3 regions of the Variovorax sp. GW821-FHT10C12 genome follow, and region 3 is predicted to be linked to each of the others. Evidence: predicted binding sites of a transcription regulator. Region 3 holds the regulator's gene; each other region holds the start of a gene.

Region 1 (10,286 bases), on a different contig from region 3:
CAGATCAGCGTGGCTCGATTCCGCGAACATGTCATTGCCCTTGACGTGAATGTTGCACTCCGCCCTTTGGCGGCGTTCCTTTTCCTTCTGCTTTTCCACCGTGAGGATCACCTTGACATCGACCACCTGGTCGAAATGTCGCGTGATCCGGTCCAGCTTGCTCGTGACGTAGGTGCGCAAGGCAGGTGTGACGTCGAGGTGATGACCGCTGATCGTCAAATTCATGAATGACCTCCTGAGAATTGACGGTTGGGGAAATGACCGCGCTCCGGGATGAAGCGTGGCCGGCGAAACAGGTTTGGGGGAGAACGGGAGAAGAGGAAGAGAGAGGTGAGAAAGGGGGCGGTCGGATTCACTATGCCCAAGCTGTCACGGTATTGCAATACCGGGGCTTGCCCGAGTGACGGGCCGGTGTATTGCATGCCCTAATCCGCTATTGATTCCATAGCTGCCCCCGTGCAGTGGCATGCCCTTGCGGCACATTGGAAGCAAGTGTTTCCACGCGCCGCGCGCAGTGACCCTCCCGCCCGAAGGGCCGGCCCGTTCAGCGCCAGGCGGCGCGCATGCGGTTGCGCAGGTCGATCACCGCGGCCGGCGGCGGCACGGCGGGCGGCAGCACCGGTGGCGGCGGCCAGGTCTGCAGCTCGAAGCCCGCCAGGTCGGACTCCGTGATGAAGCGGGTGCGGTTGGCGTACAGGTGCCGGTCGCCACGCGCCGCCTGCTGCGTGATGTGGAAGCGCTGCGGCATCACCAGATGCAGGTGGTCGCGGGCCCGCGTCATCGCCACATAGAGCAGGCGCCGCTCTTCTTCCAGCTCGTGCGCACCCTGCGCCACATCGGCCGGCATGCAGCCGTCGACCACGTTGATGACGTGCACCGAATTCCACTCCTGCCCCTTGGCCGAATGGATGGTCGACAGGATCAGGTAGTCCTCGTCGAGCGAGGGCGGGCCGGGCCGGTCGCTGGTGGCCTCGGGCGGATCGAGCGTGAGCTCGGTGAGAAAGCGCTCGCGCGAGCCATAGCCGGCCGCCAGCCGCGCCAGCTGTTCGACGTCGGCACGGCGCACGCCCGAGGTGTCTTCGTACAGCCGCTCCAGGTGGGGCTGGTACCACTGCATCGCCACCTCCACGTCGGCCGGCCATTTCAGGGACGGTTCGCGCAAGGCAGCGTAGGCCTGGGCGAAGTCGGCCCACTGTTCGCGCGCTGCGGAGGGCGGCACGAAGTCCCGCACGGCCGCGGCCGGGTCGGCCGCCTGGTCCATCGCGTCGAGCAGGCGCGTGCCGGTGGCCGGGCCCACGCCGGGAATGAGCTGCGTGACCCGGAAGCCCGCCATGCGCCCGCGCGGGTTCTGCGCGAAACGCAGCACGGCGAGCAGGTCCTTCACGTGCGAGGCCTCGAGGAACTTGAGCCCGCCGAACTTCACGAACGGGATGTTGCGCCGCGCCAGCTCCAACTCGAGCGCCGCGCTGTGCGACGAGGTGCGAAACAGCACCGCCTGCGACTTCAGCGCCAGCCCGCCCTCGCGGTGCGCGAGGATCTTGTCAGCCACCCAGCGCGCCTGCCCGGCCTCGTCGGGCACGAGCACCAGCACCGGCTTGCCGGCCGAGGGCTTGTCGGTCCACAGCGTCTTGGCATGCCGCTCGGCGGCCTGCGCGATGACGCGGTTCGACGCGTCGAGGATCGGCTGCGTCGAGCGGTAGTTGCGCTCCAGCGTGACGATGCGTGCCTCTTGCGAGAACTGCGACGGAAAGTCGAGGATGTTGCGCACCGTGGCGCCGCGGAACGAGTAGATCGACTGCGCGTCGTCGCCCACCACCGTCACGCCACGCCCGTCGGGCTTCATCGCGCGCAGGATCTCGGCCTGCAGCAGGTTGGTGTCCTGGTACTCGTCGACCAGCACGTGGTCGAAGCGCGCGCCGACGTGCGCGGCCAGCGTGGGCTCGGCGACCATCTCGGCCCAGTAGAGCAAGAGGTCGTCGTAGTCGAGCACGTTCTGCTGCTGCTTGGCCTCGACGTAGGCGCCGAAGAGCGTCTTGAGCTGCGCCTCCCACTCGGCGCACCAGGGAAAGCTGTCTTTCAGCACGGCGGCCAGCGGCGCGCGCGTGTTCACGCAGCGCGAGTAGATCGACAGGCAGGTGCCCTTGCGCGGAAAGCGGTTGACCGTGGACGACAGGCCCAGCTCGTGCCGCACCAACCCCATGAGGTCTTCGGCGTCGCCGCGGTCGTGGATGGTGAAGTTCTCGTCCAGCCCGATCTGCGCGGCGTACTCGCGCAGCAGCCGCGCGCCGATGCCGTGGAAGGTGCCGGCCCAGGGCAGCGCGGGCGGGCGCTCCGACTTCAGCCCCAGCACGCGCGCCAGCACCTGGCCCGCGCGGCGCTCCATTTCCTGCGCGGCGCGGCGCGAGAAGGTGAGCAGCAGCAGGCGCTGCGGATCGACCCCGTCCGCGATCAGGTGCGCCACGCGGTGCGCCAGCGTGCTGGTCTTGCCCGAGCCGGCACCGGCGATCACGAGCAGCGGCCGGTGGTCAGCGCCGACCGCCGCGCCCACGCCATGCTCGACCGCCGCGCGCTGGTCGTCGTTGAGCGCGGCGAGCGCCGCGGCCAGGCGCTCGGCTTGCGTCTTCGGGGGGGTGGAAAGAACGGGGGACGCAGGGGTCTGCATGGGCACGACTTTACTGTATGTCCGTCCAGTTCGCGTGCCTTGCCGCCCTGTGGCCGGTGACATAATCGCGCCTCGCTGCAACCGGAGACTCCCCATGGAAACCGCCCCGTCTCGGCAGCTTTCAACTCCCATCCGACGCCGCGCATGATGTACTGACGCCGGGTCTGCGGGAATTGAAAGCGCCCCTCCCTCGCCCATCGTTCAGTCATCCCCGGGAGTGAGCCCATGCTCAACATCTTTACGCTCGCCAACGGCCGCCTCGTCCAGGAAGAGATCGAGTCGCTCGAAGAGCTCTCCAAGTTCCAGCCGATCTGGGTCGACCTCGAGTCGCCCACGCTCGAGGAAAAGCGCTGGATCAAGCAGTACTACGGCCTCTCGATTCCCGAAGACGCGATGGACGAGGACATCGAGGAATCCGCCCGCTTCTACGAGGAAGACAACGGCGAACTGCACATCCGCTCCGACTTTCTGATCGACGACGACGAAGACCCGCGCACGGTGCGCGTCGCCTTCATCCTGAACCAGCACAACACCGACCTGCGCAGCCGTGGCGTGCTGTTCTCGATCCACGACGAAGATGTGCCCGTGTTCCGCCTGCTGCGCATGCGCGCACGCCGCGCGCCGGGGCTGATCGAAGACGCAAAAGAAGTGATGCTCAAGCTCTTCGACGCCGACGCCGAATACTCGGCCGACACGCTGGAGAACATCTACGACGAGCTCGAGGTGGCGGGCAAGAAGGTGCTGTCGGGCAACGTCAGCGACGAGCTGGCCGGCGAGGTGCTCGGCGCCATCGCGCGGCAGGAAGACTTGAACGGCCGCATCCGCCGCAACGTGATGGACACGCGCCGCGCCGTGAGCTTCATGATGCGCAGCAAGATGCTCAACGCCGAGCAGTTCGAAGAGGCGCGGCAGATCCTGCGCGACATCGAGTCGCTGGACAACCACACGGCCTTCCTCTTCGACAAGATCAACTTCCTGATGGATGCGACCGTCGGTTTCATCAACATCAACCAGAACAAGACCATCAAGATCTTCTCGGTGGCCAGCGTCGCGTTGCTGCCGCCCACGCTGATCGCGAGCATCTACGGCATGAACTTCAAATTCATGCCCGAGCTCGACTGGGCCATGGGCTACCCCTACGCCATCGCGCTGATGGCCGCGAGCGCGCTGGTGCCGATGTGGTACTTCCGCCGGCGCGGCTGGCTCAAGTAGTTCTTCACACTGGGTGCTAGAGTGGCTGTCGGCAGGCAGCTGCCCCTGGAGAGCCCCGTGCGCAGACTTCGTTTCCTCACCAACCGCCACCGCGCGCCGTCGACGAACACCGCGCTCGGGCTGCTGCTGGCCTTCAACGCCGGCGCCATCAATGCGGGCGGCTTCCTCGTGCTGCACATGTACACCTCGCACATGACCGGCTTCGCCTCGCAGCTGGCGGACGGCATGGTGCTGGGCAACCTCACGCTGCTGCTGAACGCGCTGGGCGCGATCCTGGCGTTCGTGAGCGGCGCCGCCGTCTGCGCGGTGCTGGTGAACTGGGCGCGGCAGCACCGGCTGCATGGCGTGTATGCGCTGCCGCTGCTGCTGGAGGCCGCGCTGATGTTCCCGTTCGGGCTCGCCGGCGCCATCACGCTGACCTGGGCCACGCCGTTCGCGGTGCCGCTCACGGTGCTGCTGCTCTCGTTCATCATGGGCCTGCAGAACGCCGTGGCGTCGAAGACCTCGGGCGGCAGCACGCGCACCACCCACATGACCGGCAACATCACCGACGTGGGGATCGAGCTGGGCAAGATGCTCTACTGGAACCGGCGCGCGCCGTCCACGCCGCTGCCGGTGCGCCACGACCGCAGCCGGCTGCGCCGCTGCGGCGGGCTGGTCGCCATGTTCGTGCTCGGCGGCACCGTGGGCGCGCTGGGCTTCAAGCACGTGGGCTTCATCTGCGTCGTGCCGCTGGCCGCGCTGCTGCTGGCGCTGTCGATCCCGCCGCTGCTGCGCGACCTGCCGCAGCTGCGCCGGCTCGCGCCGTAGGCGGGTTCTTCAGGCCGCGTCGCGCGGCAGGGCGGCGAGCCAGGCGTCGACGAGCGCGAGGCTGTAGCGGCTCGCCACCTCGGCCACGAAGCGCGTGAAGTCGCCGTGCGCGGCATCGTCGGCGCGGTCCGAGATGGTCCGCAGCGCCGCGAAGGGAACGCCGTAGTCGTGGCAGGCCTGCGCCATCGCCGCGCCTTCCATCTCGACCGCGAGCGCATCGGGCAGCGAGCGCTGCAGGGCGCCACACTCCGCGGTGGTCGACACGAAACGGTCGCCGCTGATCAGCAGGCCGCGATGCACCTTCGGCGACCGCAGATGGAACTCATCGACCGCCTTCTGCCCCACCAGGCTCACCGGATCACGCAACGTGCTTTCGGCCACCGCCGCCAGCGCATCGCCGATGGCCGCATCGGCCGCGAAGCGCGAACGTCCCATCAGCGGCACCTCGTATTTCGGAAAGATCGGCGAGGCGTCCATGTCGTGCTGCAGCAGCTCGGTCGCCACGACCACGTCGCCGACGTTCACGCCCGACGCCAGCCCGCCCGCCACGCCCGTGAACACGATCGCCCGCACGCCGAAGCGTTCGAGCAGCACCGTGGCCGTGACCGCCGCCGCGACCTTGCCGATGCGCGACAGCACCGCGACCACGGGCTGGCCTTGCAGGTGGCCGACCCAGAAGTCGCGGCCGGCCACGCGCACGCGCTGCTCGTCGGGCATGCGCGCGAGGAGCGCACTGAGCTCCTCGTGCATGGCCGCGACGATGGCGATGGGCGCTGCGGCCACGGCTTACTTGATATCCACGCCGTAGAAGGTGTGGCGGCCGAACGGACTCAATTTGAAGTCGACCACTTCCTTGCGCACCGGCTTCAGCTGCACCGCATGCGCGATGGTGAACCACGGCGCCTGCTCCTTGAAGATGACCTGCGCCTTCTTGTAGAGCGCATCGCGCTCCGACTGCTTGGTCGCGCTCTTGGCCTTCACCACGAGGTCTTCGTACGGCTGGTAGCAGAACTTCGAGATGTTGCTGCCGCTGGCCGACTTGGCCGAGGCGCAGCCCAGCAGGGTGTACATGAAATTGTCCGGGTCGCCGTTGTCGCCGGTCCAGCCCAGCATGCCCATCTGGTGCTCGCCGGCCTGCAGGCGCTTGCGGTACTCGCCCCACTCGAAGCTCTTGATCTCGGCCTTGACGTTGATCTTGGCCAGGTCGGCCTGCATCAGTTCGGCGATGCGCTTGGCGTTCGGGTTGTACGGGCGCTGCACCGGCATGGCCCACAGGTCGGTGCTGAAGCCGTCGGGGAAGCCGGCCTGCGCCAGCAGCTTCTTGGCGGCCTCGGGGTCGTACGGGTCGTCCTTCACGGCATCGTTGTAGGACCACAGCGTCGGCGGGATCGGGTTCTTCGCGGCCACGCCGGTCGTGAGGTACACGCCGTCGATGATGGCCTTCTTGTTGATCGCCATGTTGATGGCCTTGCGCACGCGCACGTCGTCGAAGGGCTTCTTGGTCGTGTTGTACGAGAGGTAGCCCACGTTCAGGCCCGGCTGCTCCAGCACCTGCACATTCGGGTCCTTGCGGATCGCATCGAGGTCGGCCGGGTTCGGGTACGGCATGACGTGGCACTCGCCCTTTTGCAGCTTGGCCCAGCGCACCGACGCATCGGGCGTGATCGCGAACACGAGGTCGTCGATCTTGGCCTTGCCGCCCCAGTACTGCGGGAAGGCCTTGAAGCGGATGATCGCGTCCTTCTGGTACTGCACGAGGTAGAACGGGCCGGTGCCGACCGGGTCCTGGTCGACCTTTTCGGGCGTGCTGGCCTTCAGCATCGCGATGGCGTATTCCTTCGACTGGATGCCGGCGTACTGCATCGCCAGGTTGGCCAGGAACGGCGCCTCGGCCTGGTTGAGCGTGATCTTCACCGTGTGGTCGTCGATGCGGTCCACCGACTTCAAGAGCTTGGGCATGCCCATGTCGTTGAAGTAGGAGTGGTTCTGGCTCGTGACCTTGAAGAAGGGGTCGCTGTCCTTCCACTGGCGCTCGAGCATGAAGATGAAGTCGTCGGCGTTGAAGTCGCGCGTGGGCTTGAAGCTCTTGCTCGTGGTGTGCCACTTCACGCCCTTGCGCAGGTGGAAGGTGTACACGGTGCCGTCGGCCGAGATGTCCCATTTTTCAGCGAGGCCCGGCATGACCTTGGTGCCGCCGCGCTCGAACTCGACGATGGTGTTGTAGACCTGCGTGGTCACGTCGAACGACGTGCCGGTGGTGTTCATGCCCGGATAGAAGTTTTCCGGGCTTCCTTCGGAGCAGTACACCAACGTCTTGGCTGACACGGCGCCGCAGGCCAGGGTAAGGGCCGTGAGCGCTGCCGGTGCCAGAAGCGCCAGCTTTTGTGAGCGGCGCGAAACGGAGGGCTGGGTCTTCATGGGGACTCCTCGAGACAGGGTTGAAAAAATCGCCACTCCACTCTTCTTCAGGAAGCGGCGAGCACGGGACCATCGGCGCGCACGGCCGGCGCGCCATCGAGAAACTGCTCGGCGTAGTGGCAGGCCACCAGCCGCTCGTCGAGCGCGCGCAGCGCGGGGCGCTCCTGGCGGCAGCGCGGCTGCACGTGCGGGCAGCGCGTGCTGAAGACGCAGCCCGAAGGCGGGTCCAGCGGCGACGGCAGCTCGCCCTTGAGCACGATGCGCTGGCTGCTCAGGCCCGGCGTCGAAGCCAGCAGCGCCTGCGTGTACGGATGCAGCGGCCGCGCGAAGATGCGCGACTTGGGGCCCTGCTCCACCGCATGGCCCAGGTACATCACGAGCACGTCGTGCGCGATGTGGCGCACCACGCCCAGGTCGTGCGAGATGAAGAGGTAGGCCAGCCCCAGCTCGGCCTGCAGATCGGCCAGCAGGTTCAGCACCTGCGCCTGGATCGACACGTCGAGCGCCGACACCGGCTCGTCGGCCACCAGCAGGCGCGGCGACAGCATGAGCGCGCGCGCGATGGCGATGCGCTGGCGCTGGCCGCCGGAGAACATGTGCGGGTAGCGGTTGGCGTACTCGGGGCGCAGGCCGACGCGGGCCAGCATCTCGCGTGCTTTCTCTGCGCGCTCCGGCTTGCTCAGCGTGGTGTTGATGGCCAGCGGGTCTTCGAGCACCGCCGAGATCTTCTTGCGCGGGTTGAGCGAGCCGTACGGGTTCTGGAACACCAGCTGCACCGCCTGGCGCAGCTCGCGCTTGCGTTCATGCGGCGGGCTCACGGCATCGGCGCCGATCAGCGTCAGCTGCCCGGCGGTGGGCTTCTCGATCAGCGCGACCATGCGCGCGAGCGTCGACTTGCCGCAGCCCGATTCGCCCACCACCGCCAGCGTGCGGCCGCGTTCGAGGCGGAACGAGATGTCGCCCACGGCGCGCAGCTGCGCCGGTGCGCGGAACAGCCCGCGCCGCACCGCGTAGGTGCGCTGCAGGTTGCGCGCCTCGGCGACGATCTCCGGTGGCGATGCGTCGCTCATGGCAGCACCTCCGCGATGGCAGCGCGCGGTGGGTCTTGCGCAATGGCGTCTGCGCGCCCCGGCTCGCCGAGCGGAAAGTGGCAACGCACCTCGGCGCCCTGCCACGCACGCAGCGCCGGGCGCACCTGGCAGGCGCGCTCGGTGACGTAGCCGCAGCGCGGCGCGAACAGGCAGCCCGCGGGCCGGTCGTGCACGCCGGGCACCACGCCGCTGATGGTGGCGAGCCGCCCCTCGGGCGCGGCGCGCTCGGGCAGCGCCGCGAGCAAGGCCTCGGTGTAGGGATGCTGCGGTGACGCAAAGAGGCGGTCGACGCGCTGGTGCTCCATCACCTGCCCCGCGTACATCACGGCGATGCGCTGCGCCATCTCGCTGACCACGCCCATGTTGTGCGTGATGAGCACGAGCGCCATGCCGCGCTCCTTCTGCAGGTCGCGCAGCAGGTCGAGGATCTGCGCCTGGATGGTCACGTCGAGCGCGGTGGTCGGCTCGTCGGCGATCAACAGGCGCGGGTTGCAGGCGATGGCCATCGCGATCATCACGCGCTGGTTCATGCCGCCCGAGAGCTGGTGCGGGTAGCTGCCCAGGCGCGACGACGCGGCGGGGATGCCGACCTGCTCGAGCAGCTCGGTGGCGCGCTTCTTCGCTTCGCGCTTGTCGAGCTTCAGGTGCAGGCGCAGCGTTTCCATCAGCTGGAAGCCGATGGTGAAACAGGGGTTGAGGCTGGTGGTCGGCTCCTGGAAGATCATCGCGACCTCCTTGCCGACGAGCGCGCGGCGGGCCTTGTCGGAGATGCCGAGCAAGTCCTTGCCTGCAAAGCGCATGTGGTCCGCGCGCACGCGGCCCGGAAAGCCGACGAGGCCCATGAGCGCCATCATCGTGACGCTCTTGCCCGAGCCCGACTCGCCGACGATGCCGAGCACCTCGCCCTCTTCGAGCGTGAGGCTCACGCCGTCAACCGCATGCAGCACGCCGCCCTGTGTAGGGAATTCGACGTGCAAGTCCTTGATATCGAGCAAAGGCATCTGTTCTTTCCTTTGCGTCAGCGCTTGAGCTTCGGGTCGAGCGCATCGCGCAGCCCGTCGCCCAGCAGGTTGAAAGCCAGCACGGCCGCAAGGATCGCAAGGCCCGGGAAGGTGACGACCCACCACGCGCGCAGCACGAACTCGCGCGCATCGGCCAGCATCGTTCCCCACTCGGGCGACGGCGGCTGCGCGCCCAGGCCCAGGAAACCGAGCGCGGCGGCGTCGAGGATGGCGGTCGAGATGCCCAGCGAGGCCTGCACGATCAGCGGCGCCGCGCAGTTGGGCAGCACCTCGCGGAACATGAGGCGCAAGGTGCCGGCGCCGCTCACGCGCGCGGCGGTCACGTAGTCGCGAGAGACCTCGGCGATGACGGCGGCGCGCGTGATGCGCACGTAGTGCGGCAGCACCACGATGGCCACCGCGAGCATCGCATTGACCAGCCCCGGCCCGAGGATGGCGACGATCACGATGGCGAGCAGCAGGCTCGGCAGCGTGAGCACGATGTCCATCAGCCGCATGATCGCGATCTCGAGCGCGCCGCGGAAAAAACCCGCAATCAGCCCGAGCACCACGCCCACCACCACCGACAGCGCCACCACCGCGACGCCGATCGACAGCGACAGCCGCGCGCCGTGCATGAGGCGCGACAGGATGTCGCGCCCGATGGCGTCGGTGCCGAGCAGGTAGCTGAACGAACCACCTTCCTGCCAGGCCGGTGGCTTCAGGAACGCGGCGCTGTTGGTTTCGTTCGGCGCGTGCGGTGCGATCCACGGCGCGAACAGCGCGACGAGCAGCAGCACCACGATGGTGACGAGGCCGATGACGGCGCCGCGGTTGGCCGAGAAGGCGGTCCAGAACTCGCGCCAGGGACCGGGTGGGGTCGAGGCCTTGGCGCCTGCGGGCACGGTGTGTGTCGTTGCCATGGGGTCAGCGCCGGATGCGCGGGTTGATGACGCCGTACGCCACGTCGACCAGCAGGTTCACCAGCATCACGATGCCGCCGAGCAGCAGCATGCCGCCCTGCAGCACGGGGTAGTCGCGCCGGCCGATGGCCTCGATGAGCCACTTGCCGACACCGGGCCAGGAGAAGAT
Region 2 (10,286 bases), on a different contig from region 3:
GTAGATGTCGGCCTCCAGCGCCGTGTTCAGCGCGATGATGCCCAGCCGCCGGATGATCTCCGGGTGGTTGCTCACCTCCTGCGGTCGCAGCACCAGCCGGTCCTTGTAGCGCGCCAGGTCGCCGAACACCTGCCGCGCCTTCGCGGGCGACAGCGTGATCGACGAACCCGAGGCGAAGTCCAGCTTGCCGGCGTCGAACAGGTCGAAGGTCGAGTCCTGCAGCACCTCCGAGTACATCGTGAGGTGCTCGAACGGCCCCGCGCCCAGCCCCGACATCACTGCGTTGGCGACCGTGCCGATGCCCGCCTGCAGCGGCAGCAGCCGCTCGGTGAGCCGGCCCTGCGCCACCTCGCGCTCGAAGAAGGCCACCAGGTGCGCCGCGATGGCCGCGGTTTCGGCGTCCGCCGGCAATACCGTGGAGGTGCTGTCGGCCTTGTCGGTGATGACGATGCCCAGGATCTTCTCGGGCGGGATCTCGATGGCGCTGGTGCCGATGCGGTCGTGCGGCGCCACCAGCGGCATCGGCTCGCGCTGCGGGCGGTGCTTGGGAATGAAGATGTCGTGCAGCCCTTCGAGCGCGGTCGACTGCGAGGTGTTGATCTCGACGATCACCTTGTCGGCCAGGATCGCGAAGCTCGCGCTGTTGCCGATCGAGGTGCTCGGCACCAGCGCGCCGGTCTCGGTGATGGCCACGGCCTCGATGATCGCGATGTCGATCGGCGGAATCTGCCGCGTGCGCAGCATCTCGACCGTTTCCGACAGGTGGTGGTCGATGAACATCACCTCGCCGCGGTTGATCGCCTGGCGCAGCACGGTGTCGACCTGGAACGGCATGCGCCGGCTGATGGCGCCAGCCTCGGTGAGCTGGCGGTCCACGTCACCGCCGAGCGAGGCGCCCGTCATCAGCGTGATCTTCATCGGCTCGCGGCGCGCGCGGGCCGCGAGCGCCAGCGGCACGGCCTTGGCGTCGCCGGCGCGCGTGAACCCGCTCATGCCGACCACCATGCCGTCGCGAATCCATTCGGCAGCGGCCTCGGCGGTGGTGATCCTGCTGCGCAGGGCGGGCAGGCGGATGCGGTCTTCGTGCGGCATGGGGGACAAAACGTCTTTCTTTCGTCAGGCAGGGAAAAGAAAAGCCGGCACCGCGCGCGCGGCGGGTGTCAGCGCAGGAAGTAGTCGACCGGCACCAGCGGCGCCGGCGCCGGGGCGCCCACCGACTGGCACAGGTCGATCTCGAGCGTGCGGCACAGGGCCTCGAGCGGCAGGTCGTTCGACTCGGTGCCGAAGGGCTCCTCGATCTCGTCGCCGAGCGCGTCCAGGCCGAAGAAGGTGTAGGCCACGATCAGCACCACCACCGGCGTCATGAATCCGACCGAGTCCACCAGCCCGAAGGGCAGCAGGTAGCAGTAGAGGTACGCCGTGCGGTGCAGCAGCAGCGTGTACGAAAAGGGAATGGGCGTGCTGAGGATGCGCTCGCACGACGCAGCCGCCGCGCTCAGCGCCGACAGCGTGCCGTCGACGCCCGCCGCCAGCGCCGGGTCGATGCGCCGCGCGCGCAGCGCTTCGCGCAGGTCGGCACCCATGTGCATCAGCAGCGCATGCGGCCGGTTGGCGACCTGGGTCAGGCCCTGCCATTCCGCTTCGCGCAGGAAGGGTTTGGTGTCAGTTGCCGGGTCGGTGCCGCGCAGCTGGTGGCGCAGCGCATGGGCGAAGGCTGCGGCGCGCAGGGTCATGCGCACGCGCAGGTCGTCCAGGCGGCGGACGGTGTCGGCGCCGGCGTTCACCGGCGCGTCGCCGTCGATGAGGCTCTGGCACTGGCGCGCCAGGTTGCGCGAACGCAGGATCACCTCGCCCCAGAGCTTGCGCGCCTCCCAGAAGCGGTCGTAGGCCGCGGTGTTGCGAAAGCCCAGGAAGATCGCCAGCGGCAAACCGAGCAGCGCGAAGGGCACGGTGCCCAGCGGAATCTTGATGGAGCCGAAGCGCCCGTGCAGCACCGTGACGACGATGGCCACGATCACGTTGAGCGTGAGCGCCGCGGCGATGCGCGGCAGGACGGAGCCCCGCCAGGACAGAAACAGCTTGAGCCCGGACGGGCGTTTCCGGACGATCATGAAAGCGGGGGGCAGGGGAGACAGGCAGGCATGGAGGCCGCGCACACCGCAAGGCCCGCGCGGGCGCTGATTGTCGCCGAGGCGTCAGCGCAAGGGCGGCCGGGCGCCCCAAGACCAACGAAGACAGTCGGGCTCAGCGCACGAGCCACAGCCCTATGCCCAGGAGGACCGCCTGCGCGGCCAGCGCGATGTAGAAGAGCTTGCGCGAGGGCGTCGCCATCTCCTGCAGCACCTCGTGGATGCGGCGCGTGAGCAGGGCGCGCAGGGCAGGGTCTTCGCCCGTCGCCGGCGTCGTCGCACCGTGCGCGGCACGCTCCTGCTGCCACTCGGCCAGCATGTCGCTCAGGGGCAGGCGGCCCAGCACGAAGCCGACCACCGCGCGCACGGCCCGGCCTTCGCCGAGCACCGGCGCGAGTTGCTGGCACAGGGCGTCGGGCGAGAGCCAGTCGGCCACGCGCTGCAGGCCGCCGTGGGTGCGCGGCATGGCTTCGATGCGGCCCGCGATGGCGTCGCCCAGCCGCTGCGACACGGCCTCGCCGCGCGCCGCGACCAGGTGCTGCATCGCGCGGGCGCGGCCCCGCTGCACGCCGAGCAGGAAGTACACGCCAACGAACAGCGACAGCAGCACGGCCACCAGCAACGGTGGCGACATGATCAGCGCCAGGATGGCGCCCGCGCCACCGGCGCGCGCCGCCGGGTTGCCCGAGCCCTGCAGCTGGCTCAGGTAGTAGAAGAACACGCCGCCGCCGAGGAACAGGCCGATCAGCGCGCCCTTGATGGCCGAGCCGGCGAAGGCGAAGCCGGCCTTGGCGCCGGTGCGAACGAGAGACTGCGGTTGGGCGGGTGGTGACGACATGAACGGTTCCTCCGGTTTTTTTGGAAAGCCGCCTCCTGGGAGGCCGGTCGCTGGCGATCATGCCACCGCCTTCCCGCACCATAATCGCGCCACACAACAACGAGGAGGATCGCCATGGGAACCGTCAGATTTCAGAAACCGACCGCTGCATTCGTCGCCGCCTCCTGGGCCGCGCTGATCATCGGCGCCATCGTGTACCTGCTCGGGCTGTGGAATGCCGCGATGCAGCTCAACGAGAAGGGCTACTACTTCACCATCCTCATGTACGGCCTGTTCTCCGCCGTGTCGCTGCAAAAGACAGTGCGCGACCGGCTCGAGGGCATCTCGGTCACCGGCATCTACTTCGGCCTGTGCTGGGTCTCGCTGCTGCTGTCGGTGGGCCTGCTGGCCGTGGGCCTGTTCAACGCCTCGCTGGCCGCGAGCGAGAAGGGCTTCTACGCCATGGCCTTCCTGCTGAGCCTGTTCGGCGCGGTGGCGGTGCAGAAGAACGTGCGCGACATCGCCGCGTACAAGGCCGAGAACCCGCTGGCCGACGACGTCACGGCCACCGAGTAAGCCAGCCCAGGCTCAGCCCGCCTCGAGCAGGCGGCGCAGGGCCTGCAGGTCGCGCGCGATCCAGTCGGCATCGCGCGCAAAGGCCGCATCGTCCATGTGCGGCTGGCGCAGCAGCGTGAACTGCAGCTCGCACACACCCGGCGCCACGCCGATCACGCGAAACGGCAGGTAGACCTCGGGCACGCCTTCGGGCGCCACCCAGTGGTCGAGCACACCCAGGTCGTTGGGCGGCGCAAAGCGCATGCGGGCCTCGCCGCTTTCGGGCGTGCGCACGATCCAGTGGTCGCCGTGCGGCACCAGCGCACTTTTCGCAAGGCCGCTGGCCCAGTCGGGCAACCGCTTCGGGTCGGACGCGAGTGCGTAGGCGTCGCGCCATTCGCAGTGCACGCGCTGCGTGATGACGCGGGACAGGGCCGCGTCGCCTTCATTCGCCGTTGGGGTCGTCGCTGGGGTCATCGAAGTCGCTCCTGAGCACCTTGGACACGACGGCGCCCGAGAAACCGCGCGCCATCAGGAATCGCATCTGTTTCGCGCGCTCCTTCGCATCGGCGGGCGGCGCGTCGAAGCGGCGGCGCCACAGGGCCGTGGCGCGCTCGACTTCGGTCTCCTGCAAGCCGGCCACCGCCTGCGCGATGGCTTCGGGCGCGATGCCCTTGGCCTGCAGTTCCTGCTTCACGCGCAGCGCGCCCGAACGGGCGGCACGCTGGTGCAGCACCGAGGCGACGACGCGCGGCTCGCTGATGAAGTCCTTGGCGGCCAGCTCGTCGAGCGCCTTGGCCAGCGTGCCGGGCTCTTCCTCGTGCTTGGCCAGCTTGCGCTCCAGCTCCGCGCGCGAATGCTCGCGCTGGCTCAGGAGCCGCAGGGCGCGGCCTTTGAGGGAGGGGGCACTGAAGGCCATTCGGGGGTGGTGGGTCGCTCACGCGGCCCACGCACTGCGCGAAGGCCGCTTATCTCGAACTTACTCCGCTGCCTTGTCGGCCTTCGATGCCTTGGCGGGCTTCTCGGCCTTCTCGGGTTCGGAGCCTGCATCGGCCGCGAGCAGCGGAATGCCCAGCGACTCGCGCACCTTGTTCTCGATCTCGCGCGACAGGTCGGGGTTCTCGCGCAGGAACTCGCGGGCGTTGTCGCGGCCCTGGCCGATCTTCTCGCCGTTGTAGGCGTACCAGGCGCCCGACTTGTCGATGATCTTGGCGTTCACGCCCATGTCGATGATCTCGCCCTCGCGGCTGATGCCTTCGCCGAACAGGATGTCGAACTCGGCCGTCTTGAACGGCGGGCTCACCTTGTTCTTCACCACCTTCACCTTGGTTTCGTTGCCGATGGCTTCGTCGCCCTTCTTGATGGTGCCGATGCGGCGGATGTCCAGGCGCACCGAGGCGTAGAACTTCAGCGCGTTGCCGCCGGTGGTGGTTTCGGGCGAGCCGAACATCACGCCGATCTTCATGCGGATCTGGTTGATGAAGATGACCATGCAGTTGGTCTTCTTGATCGTAGCCGTGAGCTTGCGCAGCGCCTGGCTCATCAGGCGGGCCTGCAGGCCGGGCAGCGAGTCGCCCATTTCGCCTTCGATTTCGGCCTTGGGCGTGAGCGCGGCGACCGAGTCGACCACGATCAGGTCGACGGCACCCGAGCGCACCAGCGAATCGACGATTTCGAGCGCCTGCTCGCCGGTGTCCGGCTGGCTGATCAGCAGGTCGGACAGGTTCACGCCGAGCTTCTGGGCGTACTGCACGTCGAGCGCGTGCTCGGCGTCGACGAAGGCGCAGGTGCCGGCCTGCTTCTGCATGGAGGCGATCACCTGCAGCGTGAGCGTGGTCTTGCCCGAGGATTCCGGGCCGTAGATTTCAACGACGCGGCCGCGCGGCAGGCCGCCGACGCCCAGGGCGATGTCCAGGCCCAGCGAGCCGGTGGACACCACCTGGATGTCTTCCAGCGCCTCGCCTTCGCCCAGGCGCATGATCGTGCCCTTGCCGAACTGCTTTTCGATCTGGGCCAGCGCGGCCTGCAGGGCCTTGGCCTTTTCACTGTTGGCGACCGAGATGCTTGCGCCCTTGACGACTGCGTCCATGTGGAAATCTCCTTGAATATCAACGGTTTGTGTCGGGGTTCATCCATCTGCTTTTAACCACAGGCTGGATGCTTGAACAGTAGTGTAGGGGCTCATGGCGTTTCGCAAACCCACTTTAAAGTCAGTTTGCCTTACCATCTGAGGCCATGGCCGACCCCGCCTTTCCCACCGATCCCGACGCCTGGCGCCAGACCCACCTGGGCCGCCTGCTGGGCCATGCGATGCGCCGCTTCGACGAGCGCGTGCTGGCGCTGATGGCGCACGACATCGACGTGCCGCTGGCGCTGTCGAACCTCGCGGCGCGCGCGCAGGTGAGCGCGGCGCACATCCACATCACACGGCACCTGGCGCGCGAGGGCTCGCGCCTGACCGAGCTGGCCGAGCGCGCCGGCATGACCAAGCAGGCCATGGGCACGCTGGTCGACCAGTGCGAGGCCTGGGGGCTGGTCACGCGCGGGCCCGACCCGCTCGATGCGCGCGCGCGGCGCGTGCTGTTCACCGCCGACGGGCTGGCCTGGCTGGACGCCTTCCGCCGCGCCGTGACGCAGACCGAGCGCGAGTTCCGCGCCAGCGTGGGCGACGAGATCGCCACCGTGGTAACCATCGGACTCGAAGCCTATACAGCGGGCTAGACTCGCGTTGAGACAAATGTGAACAGCGCCGGCATGGCGCCTGAATCCGCCGGAGGTGGCTCATGCGAATACTGATTGCCGAAGACGACCAGGTGCTGGCCGATGCCCTGCTGCGCAGCCTGCGCACCTCGGGCGCGGCGGTCGATCACGTGGCCAACGGCTCGCAGGCCGACACCGCGCTCATGACCCACAGCGAGTTCGACCTGCTGATCCTCGACCTCGGGCTGCCCAGCCTGCACGGCATTGAGATCCTCAAGCGCCTGCGCGCACGCGGCTCGCAGCTGCCGGTGCTGGTGCTCACGGCGGCCGACAGCGTGGAAGAGCGCGTCAAGGGCCTGGACCACGGCGCCGACGACTACATGGCCAAGCCCTTCAGCCTGCAGGAGCTCGAGGCGCGCGTGCGCGCCCTCACGCGGCGCGGCATGGGTGCCACCAGCAACGCGATCCGCCACGGCCCGCTGGTCTACGACCAGGCCGGCCGCGTGGCGACCATCGACGGCAAGATGATCGAGCTGTCGGCGCGCGAACTGGGCCTGCTCGAGGTGCTGCTGCAGCGCGCCGGCCGGCTGGTCAGCAAGGACCAGCTGGTGGACCGGCTGTGCGAATGGGGCGAAGAGGTGAGCATCAACGCCATCGAGGTCTACATCCACCGCCTGCGCAAGAAGATCGAAAAAGGACCGGTGCGCATCGCGACGGTGCGCGGGCTGGGCTACTGCCTCGAGAAGATTCCCGGTTGAGCCTGCCCCGCCCGCGCAGAACGCCGTCAGGGCTGCTTGCGCAGGCCGACCAGCAGCGTGGCGCCGGTGTTCGAACGGATCAGGAACATGAGGCTGCGCAAGTAGCCGTTGCTCTCGTACACGCCCGCCGGCACCAGCCCGATGGCCGCCGGCCCGGCATAGGAACCGGTGGCGGCCAGGGTGAGCTTGCAGTCGTCCTTGCTGGCCGTCGCGGCATTCACCGCCTTCAGCGTGAGGTCGTACATGTTCTTGGCCGTGCCGGGCTGCGCCAGGGCGACGGTGCCCGAGAGCGTGCACTGGCCGATCTGCACGCCGCTCGTGCTGCCGGTGAACGCGCCCTTGTCGTCGACCTGGACCGTCACGCCGAGGCTGCTGTCGTTGTTGGACCAGCTGCCCACCACGCTCGCCTGCGACACCGCCAGCGCGTTCTCGACGGTGTAGGTCAGGGGACCGAAATCGGCCGGGGCGCGCGTGCCGTAGGCATAGGTGCCGTTCATCGTCTTCTTCGGCGCGAAGGTGCCCGAGCCGGTGACCTGCGAGGCGTCGATGAAATAGAACTCGGTGTCGGGGTTGAACGACCAGTCGAGCCCCGTGACCTTCAGCGAGCCCCACAGCGTGCCGACAGTGAAGCTGCGCGCGATCGAGCCGTTGGCGCCGACGAAGGCGAGCCCGCGCACGCCCGCGGCATAGATGCCTTCGCTGTCGTTGCCCACCGCGGCGGTGGAGCCGGGCTGCGGCGCGCTCAGCGAGGGCAGCGGCTCGGAGCCCGGCACGGCGGCGCGGTTCTCGGCGGGTGCGGGCGCGGGGGCCGGGGAGGGCGCGGGTGCGGGCGCAGGAACCGGTGCGATCGGCAGCATCGGCATGCCACCGCCGCCTCCACCACCTCCACCGCCGCATGCGGTGACACCCACGCTGGCGGCCAACACGGTCGCGGCCATCCAGAGCGGCTTGGGGCAGCCGCCCACTGTCTTTTGCTTCATGATTTCTTCCCTGATGTTTTTGAATTGCAGAAACTGCACCTCAAGGCTACAACCAGTCACACCTTGTCAATGAAACGTCACACCTGCGAATCGCAGTACTAGTTCACGCTCGCCCGCGTTCTTTCGCCTTGCCAGGAACTCCCTTGAAGCTCTTCCAGCGCGCCCAGCGCTCCCTGTTCGGCGAGATCCTCGACTGGATGCTCACGCCGCTGCTGCTGCTCGTGCCGGTGAGCATCGGCGTGACGTGGCTGGTGGCGCAGGGCATCGCCAACGCGCCCTTCGACCGCGCGCTGGAGCACAACGTGAAGGTGCTGGCCGAGCTGGTCACGGTGAAGGAAGGGCAGACGCACTTCGTGCTGTCGCAATCGGCGCGCGAGATCCTGCGCGCCGACGACGCCGGCCACATCTACTACCAGCTGCTCGACGGCCACGGCACGCTGCTGCACGGCGAGCGCGACCTGCCGCAGCCCAACGTGGACGACCCGCCCGGCACCAACGTGGTCCTGCTGCACAACAGCACGGTGCACGGCCAGCCGGTGCGCGTGGCCTCGCTGTGGATTCCCAGCGGCAGCGAAGAGGTGCCGCCGTCGCTGCTGCAGCTGGCCGAGACGCGCGAGAAGCAGGCGGTGCTCGCCACCGAGATCATCAAGGGCGTGCTGCTGCCGCAGTTCGCGATCCTGCCGCTGGCGGTGCTGCTGATCTGGCTGGCGCTGGTGCGCGGCATCAAGCCGCTGTCGGTGGTCGAGGCGCGCATTCGCGAGCGCCGCCCGGGCGACCTGAGCCCGCTCGACGAGTCCTCGGTGCCGCTCGAGGTGGTGCCGCTGGTGTCGTCGGTGAACGAGCTGCTCGACAAGCTCAACGACTCCATCTTCACGCAGAAGCGCTTCCTGGCCGACGCCGCCCACCAGCTGAAGACCCCGCTCGCGGGCCTGCGCATGCAGGCCGACCTGGCGCAGCGCGAGGGCGCCAACGCCGACGAGCTCAAGCAGTCGCTCAAGCAGATCGGCCGCGCCAGCGTGCGCGCCACCCACACCGTGAACCAGTTGCTGTCGCTGGCGCGCGCCGAGGGCACCAGCGCCATGACGCACTGCCAGCCCTGCGACCTCGCGCGGCTGACCATCGAGGTGGTGCGCGAGGCCGTGCCGCGCGCGATCGAAAAGCGCATCGACCTGGGCTACGACGGCGTCCAGGCTGGCGCGCCCGGCGTGATGGTCGACGGCAACCCGACGCTGCTCAAGGAGCTGGTGCGCAACCTGGTCGACAACGCGCTCAACTACACGCCCTCGACGCCCGAGCGCCCCGGCGTGATCACCGCGCGCGTGCTGGCCGACCCCTTCGGCCACGTGCAGCTGGTGCAGGTGGAGGACAACGGCCCCGGCATCGCCGAGGCCGACCGCGAGCTGGTGTTCGAGCCCTTCTACCGCGTGCTCGGCAACGAGGCCGACGGCTCCGGGCTGGGCCTGCCGATCGTGCGCGAGATCGCCAACCAGCACCGCGCACGGGTCAAGCTCGAAGACGCGCACCCCGGCAAGCACCCGCCGGGCGCGCTCTTCACCGTGCGCTTCGAGGAGGCCCCGTCGGAATGAATCCGCTCGACACGCTGCGCCAACGCTTCCTGGAAATCCGCCTCGACACCGACGTGTCGGACATGTTCGACTTCGGCGCCGATCTGCTGGAACAGGATTCAGCCGAGGCGCTCGCCTTCCACTACACGCTGCTGCACGACACCGGCATGGACAGCGAACTCTACGACTGGCTGTGCCGCAAGTTCGGCGAGCGCGGCGACGAAGCCGAAGACCACCTGCTCGCGCAGTTCGACCGCGAGCCCGATCCGGCCATGCAGGCCACGGTGCTGCAGATGCTCGGCGGCTTCAAGTACCGCAAGGGCCGCCGGCTGAAAGAGACCGCGGCCCTCGCGCGTGCCGCGCTCACGTCACCGCACGACGACCTGCGCTGCAAGGGCCTGTGGGTGACCGGCTGGCTCGGCGGCACGACGGACATCGCCAAGGTGGTGCCGCTGCTCGCGCACGATGCCGTCGCCGCGAACCGCCGATGGGCCGCGAGTGCGCTGATGCAGATCGTGTTCAACCGCCGCAGCGCCGCACCCAAGGCGCTCGAGCCCTTGCGCCAGGCGCTCGACACCGAGACCGATCCGGCCGTGCTGGGCGGCATCCTGGTCGCGGTGCAGGAAATCGCGGGCAAGAAGTTCGGCCTGAGTTCCAGCTCACACGAGCCACCGTCCGAAGAAAAACTGCAGACCGCGCTGGCCAAGGCGCGGCGCATGTTCGCGCGCGCTGCAGCCGCCTGATCCGCTCAGGGCGCGGGCGTGCCCGAAGGCTTGGCTTCC
Region 3 (10,286 bases):
GCTGTCTCCTAGTGGGGTTAAGGGGGAGGGCTGGCTATGCCTTTTGGGCAAATTGCCAGGCCATCTCGGCCATCGGCCGTGCGCCACGGGCGGACGCCACGGCTTGCTCGCTCGATGCGGTACCGGCTTCGACCCGTTTCGCAATGCCCTGCAGGATGGCAGCCATGCGGAACAGGTTGTAGGCCTGGTAGAAATTCCAGTCGGGCGCCAGCGCCTCGGGCGTGCTGATGCGCGTGCGCTCGCAATAGCGGGCGATGTATTCGCTCTCGGTGGGAATGCCCAGTGCCGCCACATCCACGCCGCCGATGCCGCGGCCGGTGGTGGGGGGCATGTGCCACGACATGCAGTGGTAGCTGAAGTCGGCGAGCGGATGGCCCAGCGTGGAGAGTTCCCAGTCGAGCACCGCGATGATCCGCGGCTCGGTCGCGTGGAACATCACGTTGTCCAGGCGGTAGTCGCCATGCACGATCGAGACCTTGGTCTCGTCGCGTGCGCTCGCCGGCATGTGGGCGGGGAGCCAGTCGATCAGCCGCTCCATGGCCTCGATGGGCTGCGACAGCTCGCCGGCGCCGTCGGCCGACGCCTTGTACTGCTTGCTCCAGCGGCCGATCTGGCGCTCGAAATAATTGCCGGGCTTGCCGTAGTCGCCCAGGCCGCGGGCGGCGAAGTCGACCGTGTGCAGCGCCGCGATGACGCGGTTCATCTCGTCGTAGTAGGCCGCGCGTTCGGCGTTGCTGAAGCCGGGCAGCGACTGGTCCCACAGCACGCGGCCCTGCATGAACTCCATGATGTAGAAGGCGCGGCCGATGATGGCCTCGTCTTCGCACAGGCAGTACATGCGCGGCACGGGCACATCGGTGCCCTGCAGGCCGCGCATGACCTTGTATTCGCGCTCGACCGCATGGGCCGAAGGCAGCAGCTTGGCGACCGGGCCGGGTTTGGCGCGCATCACGTAGCTCTGCGTGGGCGTGACGAGCTTGTAGGTCGGGTTGGACTGACCGCCCTTGAACATCTCGACCGTCAACGGACCCTGGAAGCCCTCGAGGTTCTTTTCGAGCCAGGCCGCGAGCGCGTCCACGTCGAAGGTGTGCTGTTGGGACACCGCACGGGTGCCGATGAAACTGGAGAAGTCCTGGCTCATGTCGATTCTTTTAGTTGTCTGCTACGGAGATTTGCATCAGCGCCGAGCGGTCCAGCACGACCAGTCCGGCCGGCTCGATGCGGATGGTGCCCTCGCGCTCCATCGTCTTGAGTTCCTGGTTGACCCGCTGGCGCGAAGCGCCGAGCAGTTGCGCGAGTTCTTCCTGCGCCAGTTGCAGGCCGATGCGCGTCTGGCTGCCGTCGTCCAGGCTCGGCACGCCGTAGCTGCGCACCAGATGAATGAGTTGCTTGGCCAGGCGTGCGCGCAAGGGCAGGGTGTTGAGGTCTTCCACCAGCCCGAACAGCGTGCGGATGCGGCGCGCCTGCAGCCGCATCAGCGCTTCGTACAGCTCGACGTGCGTGGCCAGGATCTTCTGGAAATCGGCCCGCGCCACGCACAGCACGGTGGTGTCGCCATGCGAGTACGTGTCGTGCGTGCGACGTTCCCCGTCGAACATCGCCACATCGCCGAACCAGATGCCCGGCTCGACGTAGGTCAGCGTCACCTGCTTGCCCGACACCGCGGTCGAGCTCACGCGCAACGCCCCCTTGGCACAGGCGATCCAGTGCTCGGGCGGGTCGCCGCGCGCGGCGAGCAGGTCGCCGTCCTTGTAGCGTTTGACAAAGGCGCATCGGAGGATGTCGTGCCGTAGCGATGGAGATAGGGAAGAAAACCAGCGACCACTGTTGATCGCTTCACGTTCTTCGATGGTAAGAATGGGGTCGTCCATGGTCTGTCCTCTCGGCGACTGAAAAGCTGTGGGGTGTCTCGGGAGCGACGCCGTCAGGCGTCACTCGTAGCGAGGCGGTGTCTTGTCGAGGAACGCGGCAATGCCGATGCCCGCGTTCGCGTGGTGCAGGTTGCGCACGAAATGATCGCGCTCCTGCGATAGCTGCGACGCCAGTGTGGCGCCGCGCGCGTCGCTCAGCAGCTCCTTGATGCTGGCCAGCGAGTTCGGCGCGCGAGCGTTCAGGCGGGTGGCCAGGGCCAGCGCGCCGGCCAGCGCCTGCCCGCTGTCGGTGAGCTCGTTGACGAGGCCGAAGGCATGCAGGCGCGCGGCCTCGATGCGCTCGCCGTTCATCAGCCATTCGCTTGCCAGCTGGCGCGGCAGTGCCTGCCCGAGGTGCCAGCTGAGGCCGCCGTCGGGCGAGAGCGCCACGTTGCTGTACGAGGCCGCGAACACGGCGTCGCGCGCGGCCACGACGAAGTCGCAGGCCAGCGCGAGCGAGAAGCCGGCGCCGGCTGCCGCACCTTCGACGGCCGCGATGACCGGCTTGGGGAAGGTGCGGATCGAATCGATCCAGTTGTGCAGGCCCTCGATGCTCTCGGCCTGCACGGAGCGGTCGAGCTGGCGGTTGGCCAGCAGCCGCTGCAGCGAGCCACCGGCGCAGAACCAGGCGCCTTCGCCCACGATGACGACGCTGCGGATCTCGTCGCTGCTCTCGGCGCCGTTCAGCGCCTCGATGCCGGCGGCGTAGATCTCGGGGCCCAGCGCATTGCGCTGGGTCGGGTTGACGATGGTCAGCACCATGGTGCTGCCTTCGCTGGTGCTCTTGAGTTCGGCGGTCATGGTGTGCGTGCTTATTCTTCTTCGTGCAGCAGGCTCAGGCCCAGCGCGCCGCGGCGGCGCAGCCACGGGCTCGGGCGATAGCGCGGGTCGCCATACACGGTCTGCAGGTTGAACAGCACCTCGAGCATGTTGGTCGGTCCGTACAGGTTGCCCATGGCGAGCGGGCCGCGCGGGTAGCCCAGCCCCAGCTGCACGGCGGTCTCGAGGTCGGCCGGCGTGCACACGCGCTGCTGGCACATGTCGGCGGCGATGTTGACGATGGCGCCGATCACGCGCTGCGTGACGAAGCCGCCGCTGTCGCGGATCACGCTCACGGCCTTGCCGTCGCGCGCGAAGAGGGCGTGCGCGGCGTCGCGCACGTCGCGGCGCGTGGCCGGGTTGGTGGCCAGCACGCGGCGCTTGGTGGCGACGTCGTCGATGAGCATGTCGATGCCGACGGTGCGCGTGGCGTCCAGCCGCTCGACGGCCGCGACCGTCGTCACGTCGAAGCCCAGCGGCGCGACCAGGATGATCGACTGCGGTGCGGGAGCGCTGCCGCTGTCGATCTGCGCGCCCAGCGTGTTCACCAGGCGCAGCAGCTCGGCGCGGCGCGCGGCGCGCGGCGACACCCAGACCGCGGGCGTGCCTTCGATCACCGGCGCCGGTGCTTCGGGTGTCTGCTGCATCACGCCGTTGTCGTAGCGGTAGAAGCCCTCGCCGGTCTTGCGGCCCAGCGCGCCGGCGGCCAGGCGCTGCGCGGTGATCACGCTCGGGCGGAAGCGCGGCTCTTCGAAGTACTGGTGGTAGATCGACTCCATCACCGGGTGCGACACGTCGAGCGCCGTGAGGTCGAGCAGCTCGAACGGGCCGAGGCGAAAGCCCGCCTGGTCCTTGAGGATGCGGTCGATGGTGGCGAAGTCGGCCACGCCTTCGCCGACGATGCGCAGCGCCTCGGTGCCGTAGCCGCGGCCCGCGTGGTTGACGATGAAGCCGGGCGTGTCCTGCGCCTGCACGGCGCTGTGGCCCATCTGCGCCGCGTAGCCGGCCAGTTTCTGGCAGACCTCGGGCGAGGTCTTGAAGCCCGCCACCACCTCGACCACCTTCATCAGCGGCACCGGGTTGAAGAAGTGAAAGCCCGCAAAGCGCGCGGGGTGCTGCAGGCCGGCCGCGATGGCCGTGACCGACAGCGACGAGGTGTTGGTGACCAGCGTGGCGGTGGGCGCGACCACGTCCTCGAGCTCGCGGAACAGCGTGCGCTTGACCTCGAGGTTCTCGACCACGGCCTCGACCACGAGGTCGCAGCCTGCGAGCGCCTGCATGCCGTCGACTGCCTTCACGCGGGCGACGTAGGCGTCGCGCGTGGGGGCGTCGATCTTGCCCTTCTCGTGCAGCTTGTTCCATTGGGCGGCGAGGGCTTCGCGGCCACGCTCGGCGGCGCCGGCGAAGCTGTCGAGCAGCAGCACTTCGCTGCCCGCCTGGGCGGCGATCTGCGCGATGCCGCGCCCCATGGCGCCGGCGCCGATCACGCCGATTCGGGGGTAGTTCACTGTCATGGGATCAAGGTTCTCATGGGTTGGTGGGTGTCCGGGGCGGCCGCGCCGGCGCGGGTGCGCGGCGCGGACGAAAGCTCCGATTTTGCAATCTCGCGGGAGGCCCGCGCCCCGGGTGTTACGCGGGGCATCGGAATCAGGCCGGGCGGCGGCTGCGGTCGATGGCGATGCTCAGGCCCATCGCCAGCAGCATCAGTGCAAAACCGACCCGGCTCATCCACTCGGTGGCGTCGTTCGCCAGCAGCCAGCCGCCCAGTGCCGCACCCAGGGCCTGGCCGATGTAGATGCCCGAGCTGTTGAGCGCCACCGAGCCCGGCGCCAGGGCGGGCGCCAGCCCCACGAGGCGCGCCTGCTGCGAGGAATTGGTGGCAAAGCAGCCCAGGCCCCAGGGCACGAGCACCACCGCGAGCCATGCGAGCGTGCTGGCCAGCGGCCACAGCAGCAGGCTCAGCGCGATCAGCCCGGTCGTCAGCAACACCATGCGCCCGGCGCCGACGCGGTCGATGTAGCGGCTGACCACCATGTTGCCCAGCAGGCCGAAAGCGCCGAACAGCGCCCACATCAGGCTCAGCGTGTTGGCGTCGGCGCCGAAGCCCTGCTTGAGCAGCGGGCCGAAATAGCTGAACAGCACGAACTGGCCGACACCCTGCAGCGCCGTGACCGACACGATGCCCATCAGCACCGGGCTGCGCAGCACGCGCGACCAGGCGGCGGCCGTGAGCGCGGCGGGCCGGATGCCGTTGGGCAGCGTGAACCACACCGAGGCGGCGCTCACGACACTGAGCGCAGCGATGGCCATGAAGGCCATGCGCCAGCCCAGGTGGCCGCCGATCAGCGCGCCGATCGGCAGGCCCAGCACCGAGGCCACCGACCAGCCGAGAAAGACGAAGGTCACGGCGCGCCCGCGCTGCTCGGGCGGCACCAGCATGCCGGCGCAGGCCGCGGCCTGGGGCGTGAAGATGGCGGGGGCGATCACCGTCAGCATGCGCACCGGCAGCAGTGCGCCGAAGCTGGGCATGAGCGCCGCAACCACGTGCCACGCGGCGTACCAGAGCAGGGTGAGGGCGAGCAGCTTGCGGCGGTCCCAGCCGGCGACCGCAGCGGCCAGCAGCGGGGCGCCCAGGCACATCACGAAGGCGGCTGCAGTGATCAGCTGGCCCGCCGTGGCGACCTGGATCGCCAGCGAGACGCTGATTTCATTGAGGGTGCCGGGCACGACCATCACGCCCGTGCCGATCACGAAATTGCCGGCCAGCAGCGCCCAGAGCGCGCCTCGCTGCGGCGCGGGCCGGCTCATGAACTCACCGGCGAACCTGCAGCGCGCCGGGATTCACGATGTTCGTGGGGTTGCCGTTGATGTAGCTCACGACGTTGTCGAACGCCTGGCCGAAGTAGCTCTCGTAGCTTTCCTGCTCCACGTAGCCGATGTGCGGCGTGCAGATACAGTTTTCGAGGCGCAGCAGCGCATGGCCCTGCAGCGGCGGCTCGCTCTCGAACACGTCGATGGCGGCCAGTCCGGGGCGCCCGCGGTTGAGTGCGGCCAGCAGGGCATCGGCCTCCACCAGCTCGGCGCGCGACGTGTTGACGAACAGCGCCGTCGGCTTCATGCGGGAGAGGTCTTCGAGCTTGACGAGGCCCTGGGTGTCCTCGTTGAGCCGCAGGTGCACCGACAACACGTCGGCCGCGGCAAAGAATTCGTGACGGCTCTGTGCCACCTGGAAGCCGTCGGAGCGCGCCTTGGCGCAGCTGGCCTCGCGGCCCCAGATCACGACCTGCATGCCGAAGGCCTGCCCGTAGCGGGCCACCAGCTGGCCGATGCGGCCGTAGCCCCAGATGCACAGCGTCTTGCCCTTGAGCACCGAGCCCACGCCGAAATTCGGCGGCATCGACGCCGACTTGAGGCCCGACTGCTGCCAGGCCCCGTGCTTGAGGTTGCTGATGTACTGCGGCAGGCGGCGCATGGCCGCCATGATCAGCGCCCAGGTGAGTTCGGCGGGCGCCTGCGGCGAGCCCGAGCCTTCGGCCACCGCCACACCGCGTTCGGTGCAGGCCGTGACGTCGATGTGGCCGCCGACGCGGCCGGTTTGGGAAATCAGCTTGAGCTTGGGCAGCTTCTCGATCAGTTGGCGAGAGATCTGGCTGCGCTCGCGGATGAGCACGATGACGTCCGCATCCTTGAGGCGAACCGACAGTTGGCCGATGCCCTTGACCGTGTTGGTGTAGACCTTGGCGGCATAGGCGTCCAGTTTGGCGGCGCACTGCAGCTTGCGCACGGCGTCCTGGTAATCGTCGAGGATCACAATGTTCATGGCATGCCATTGTGCCTCGCAGCATCGGCACGTCGCACGTGTGAACGTTTGGATACCCCGTGCCAGATGGCGCCCGGGAGGCCTGTTTCAGGCCGTTGGGGGTGAATCCGCCATGCGCGTGCGGGGCGCGCAGGCACGGCGGGCTCGTTCGCACCTTCTCAGTGCAGGTGGCTGGGGCGGGGCGTGCCGCTCCCGGTTTCCGCAGCTTCCAGAGCGGCGAGCCGGTCGAGTTCGGCGCACACGTCGGCCATGCGGCCGGAAATCACGACCCGGTTGGCGCAGCCGCGCTGCGAGCCTTGCCGATCGACCACACGGACCACGCGCAGCGGGCGGGCGGGTGTCGCGGCGGCGGATGGCGATGTGGCCGGCGCCGGGCCGCCGGCGGTGCGTGCCGTGCAGGCCGGGCGAATGGCCACGTAGCGCAGACCGGCTGCAGCGTCGCTGCTGTCACCGTGCGACGGGCGGCGGGCGGGCATCCAGCGGGTCGCCAGCGATTGCAGGGGCGACCAGAGGTCGGCGATGGCGAGGAGGGCGATTCCCATGTGAACTCCAAAAAAGTATGAGGTTGAACACAGGCAGGATTTCTTGAATCGGCCGCAACAGGGTGATGGCGACTTCACGCCATACGCCCGCCACCTGTCGCGGCCGGATGAGGTGCTGCTGCCGTTGGCAGCAGGCCCGAGACCTACATCAGCATGGTGTTGCGGATGAGGCCGACCGCGAGGCCTTCGATTTCGAAGGGCTCGCCGGGCTGGACGATGATGGTCGGGTAGTCGGGGTTTTCGGCGTGCAGCTCGATCACCTGTTTGTTGCGCTTCAGGCGCTTCACGGTGACTTCTTCGCCGAGGCGGGCCACCACGATCTGGCCGTTGCGTGCTTCCTTGGTGGCCTGCACGGCGAGCAGGTCGCCGTCCATGATGCCGGCGTCGCGCATGGACATGCCGCGCACCTTGAGCAGGTAGTCGGGCTGGCGCTGGAACAGCGTGTTCTCGACGTAGTAGGTCTGGTCGACGTGCTCTTGCGCGAGGATGGGCGAACCCGCCGCCACACGGCCGATGAGCGGCAGCGCGAGCTGGGCCATGCCGGGCAGCGAGAGCGAGAACTGGTTGCCTTCGCGGTGGCGCGTTTCGTGTAGCGAGCGCAGCGCATCGCCCTTGAGGCGGATGCCGCGCGAGGTGCCGCTGACGAGCTCGATGACGCCCTTGCGGGCCAGCGCCTGCAGGTGCTCTTCGGCGGCGTTGGCCGACTTGAAGCCCAGCTCGTTGGCGATTTCGGCGCGCGTGGGTGGCGCGCCGGTGCGTGCGATGGCGGCCTGGATCAGGTCCAGGATCTGCTGCTGGCGGGCGGTAAGCTTCACTGCGAACTGCATAGTGGTTTCCTTGCGGCACTGGCTAGATATCCAGTACCTGTATTTTTAACCAGTTTTCAAAAGTTGACAAGCCATGACTCATTCCTCTTCGTCCGAGACGCGCCGCGTGGTGGTGCTGGGCACCGGCGGCACCATTGCCGGCAAGGCTGCCAGCAGCGGCGACAACATCGGCTACACCGCCGGGCAGGTGGGGGTGGCGGACCTGCTGGGCGGCATCGAGGCGCCGGCCGGCGTGACGCTGGTGGCGGAGCAGGTCGCGCAGCTCGACAGCAAGGACATGGACGCCGACACCTGGCGCCAGCTGGCCGCGCGCTGTGCGCACTGGCTGGCGCAGCCCGACGTGGCGGGCATCGTGGTCACGCACGGCACCGACACGCTGGAGGAAACCGCCTTCTTCCTGCACGCCGTGCTGGCGCCCGCCAAGCCGGTGGTGCTGACGTGTGCGATGCGTCCGGCGACGGCCCTGTCGCCTGATGGTCCGCAGAACGTGCGCGACGCGCTCGTGCTGGCTTCGACGCCTGGCGCGCGGGGCGTGACGGTGGTCTGCGCGGGCACGGTCCACAGCGGCCTCGATGTGCAGAAGGTGCACACCTATCGCCTCGATGCCTTCGCGTCGGGCGATGCGGGGCCTGTCGGGTATGTGGAAGAGGGTGAGGTGCGGCGCGTTCGCGCGTGGCCGCAGGGGGCGCCGTTCGATGCGGCGCGGCTGGCGGCCGTGGCGAAGCCGTGGCCCTGCGTCGAGATCGTCATGAGCCACGCGGGTGCGAGCGGTGCGATCGTCGAGGCGCTCCTGCTTCCGTCGGCTGAACCCTTGCGCGGACTGGTCGTGGCCGCGACCGGCAACGGCACGGTGCACCACGCGCTGGAAGCTGCGGCGCTGAAGGCGCAGGCCGCCGGCGTGGCGGTGCTGCGCGCCACGCGCTGCACGAACGGACGCATCCTGCCGAAACCCGGGGATGGGCTGCGGGATGCGGGTGCACTCACGCCGGTGAAGGCGCGGGTCGCGCTGGTGCTGGAACTGTTGGGAGTGGCTGCCCTGCCAGAGTCGGAGGGCGGCTAAGAAGGCTGACGGATCAGCTGTTCAATGCGGCAAGCGCGCGCTGCGTGATCTCGTCGACCGTGCCCACGCCCTGGATGGCGCGGTACTTCGGCGCGGCGGCCGGATCGGCCTTGGCCCAGGCCGAGTAGTAGTCGACCAGCGGACGGGTCTGCTGGCTATAGACGTCGAGCCGCTTGCGCACGGTCTCTTCCTTGTCGTCTTCGCGCTGGATCAGCTCTTCACCGGTCACGTCGTCCTTGCCTTCCACCTTCGGCGGATTGAACTTGACGTGGTAGGTGCGGCCCGATGCCGGGTGCGAGCGACGACCGCTCATGCGTTCGATGATGTCGCCGAAGGGCACATCGATCTCGAGCACGTAGTCGAGCTTGACGCCGGCCGCCTTCATGGCGTCGGCTTGCGGAATGGTGCGCGGGAAGCCATCGAACAGGAAGCCGCCGTTGCAGTCGGGCTGCGCGATGCGTTCCTTCACGAGGTTGATGATCAGGTCGTCGCTGACCAGTGCACCCGAATCCATGATCGTCTTGGCCTGCAGCCCGAGGGGGGTGCCTGCCTTGACGGCGGCGCGCAACATGTCGCCGGTCGAAATTTGGGGAATGCCGTATTTCTGGCAGATGAAGGTCGCTTGCGTGCCTTTGCCTGCTCCGGGCGCGCCCAGCAAAATAAGTCTCATGGTGTCCTCGGAAGGTTCTTAGATTTTGTGTCGCGCCCCATGCGCGCCCTCAGGCGCGCCGAGGCGGAATTGCGTCGAGGATAGCATGCGTGCCCGTGACAAATTGCCGCCGTTCCCTCGGGGACGGCGGGCAGTTCACGCAGGCGAGCCGGCTGCGAAGACCGCGCGCACGCGCGCCAGGTCTTCGGGCGTGTCGATCCCGGGGCCCGGGGCGACATCGCTCACATGCACCGCGATGCGGTGCCCGTGCCACAGCGCGCGCAGCTGTTCGAGCGCTTCGGTGGCTTCGACGGGTGCTGGCGACAGCAACGGAAATTGCCGCACGAAGCCCGCGCGATAGCCGTAGATGCCGATATGGCGCAGCGGTGCGGGGCTGGGCAGCACCGTGGGCGCCGCACCGCCCGAAGAACCGTCGCGCCACCAGGGGATCGGTGCGCGGCTGAAATAGAGCGCATGACCTTGTGCGTCGAGCACGGCCTTCACGACGTTCGGGTTCATGAAGTCGGCCAGCGAATCGATCGCGTGGACGGCGGTGCTCATGGCGGCCTGCGGGCGCGCGGCCAGCGTGGCGGCGACGGCGTCGATCAGCGCGGGGTCGATCAGCGGCTCGTCGCCCTGCACGTTGACGACGATCGCGT

The links. Region 3 encodes LexA, which represses DNA repair genes until DNA is damaged. Its sites were predicted from a motif close to ACTGTATNNNNATACAGT; they were not measured.
Region 1: AC07OH_RS22625 (ATP-dependent helicase) is a predicted target of LexA. The motif match lies at 2,675-2,692, and genes of this name have one in related genera.
Region 2: recA (recombinase RecA) is a predicted target of LexA. The motif match lies at 5,654-5,671, and genes of this name have one in related genera.

Annotation. Positions count from the first base shown of each region.
Region 1 is NZ_JBWKNE010000005.1:269,772-280,057, reverse strand. Features, by position in the region: gene hpf (ribosome hibernation-promoting factor, HPF/YfiA family) at 1-225, opposite strand, end outside; gene AC07OH_RS22625 (ATP-dependent helicase) at 545-2,662, opposite strand; gene corA (magnesium/cobalt transporter CorA) at 2,888-3,874, shown strand; gene AC07OH_RS22615 (YoaK family protein) at 3,932-4,684, shown strand; gene AC07OH_RS22610 (5'-methylthioadenosine/adenosylhomocysteine nucleosidase) at 4,694-5,434, opposite strand; gene AC07OH_RS22605 (ABC transporter substrate-binding protein) at 5,471-7,102, opposite strand; gene AC07OH_RS22600 (peptide ABC transporter ATP-binding protein) at 7,150-8,172, opposite strand; gene AC07OH_RS22595 (ABC transporter ATP-binding protein) at 8,169-9,194, opposite strand; gene AC07OH_RS22590 (ABC transporter permease subunit) at 9,212-10,117, opposite strand; gene AC07OH_RS22585 (ABC transporter permease subunit) at 10,122-10,286, opposite strand, start outside.
Region 2 is NZ_JBWKNE010000007.1:151,104-161,389, reverse strand. Features, by position in the region: gene scpC (succinyl-CoA:acetate CoA-transferase ScpC) at 1-1,092, opposite strand, end outside; gene AC07OH_RS25440 (bestrophin family protein) at 1,161-2,111, opposite strand; gene AC07OH_RS25435 (hypothetical protein) at 2,245-2,967, opposite strand; gene yiaA (inner membrane protein YiaA) at 3,082-3,522, shown strand; gene AC07OH_RS25425 (SRPBCC family protein) at 3,535-3,978, opposite strand; gene recX (recombination regulator RecX) at 3,947-4,420, opposite strand; gene recA (recombinase RecA) at 4,481-5,590, opposite strand; gene AC07OH_RS25410 (MarR family winged helix-turn-helix transcriptional regulator) at 5,737-6,222, shown strand; gene AC07OH_RS25405 (response regulator transcription factor) at 6,285-6,959, shown strand; gene AC07OH_RS25400 (hypothetical protein) at 6,986-7,939, opposite strand; gene AC07OH_RS25395 (sensor histidine kinase) at 8,083-9,525, shown strand; gene AC07OH_RS25390 (HEAT repeat domain-containing protein) at 9,522-10,247, shown strand; gene AC07OH_RS25385 (hypothetical protein) at 10,253-10,286, opposite strand, start outside.
Region 3 is NZ_JBWKNE010000001.1:1,138,605-1,148,890, forward strand. Features, by position in the region: gene AC07OH_RS05470 (phosphotransferase) at 35-1,141, opposite strand; gene AC07OH_RS05475 (Crp/Fnr family transcriptional regulator) at 1,152-1,871, opposite strand; gene AC07OH_RS05480 (oxepin-CoA hydrolase, alternative type) at 1,932-2,711, opposite strand; gene AC07OH_RS05485 (3-hydroxyacyl-CoA dehydrogenase) at 2,723-4,243, opposite strand; gene AC07OH_RS05490 (MFS transporter) at 4,377-5,537, opposite strand; gene AC07OH_RS05495 (D-2-hydroxyacid dehydrogenase family protein) at 5,542-6,549, opposite strand; gene AC07OH_RS05500 (hypothetical protein) at 6,708-7,091, opposite strand; gene lexA (transcriptional repressor LexA) at 7,235-7,918, opposite strand; gene AC07OH_RS05510 (asparaginase) at 7,992-8,978, shown strand; gene adk (adenylate kinase) at 8,992-9,648, opposite strand; gene kdsB (3-deoxy-manno-octulosonate cytidylyltransferase) at 9,784-10,286, opposite strand, start outside.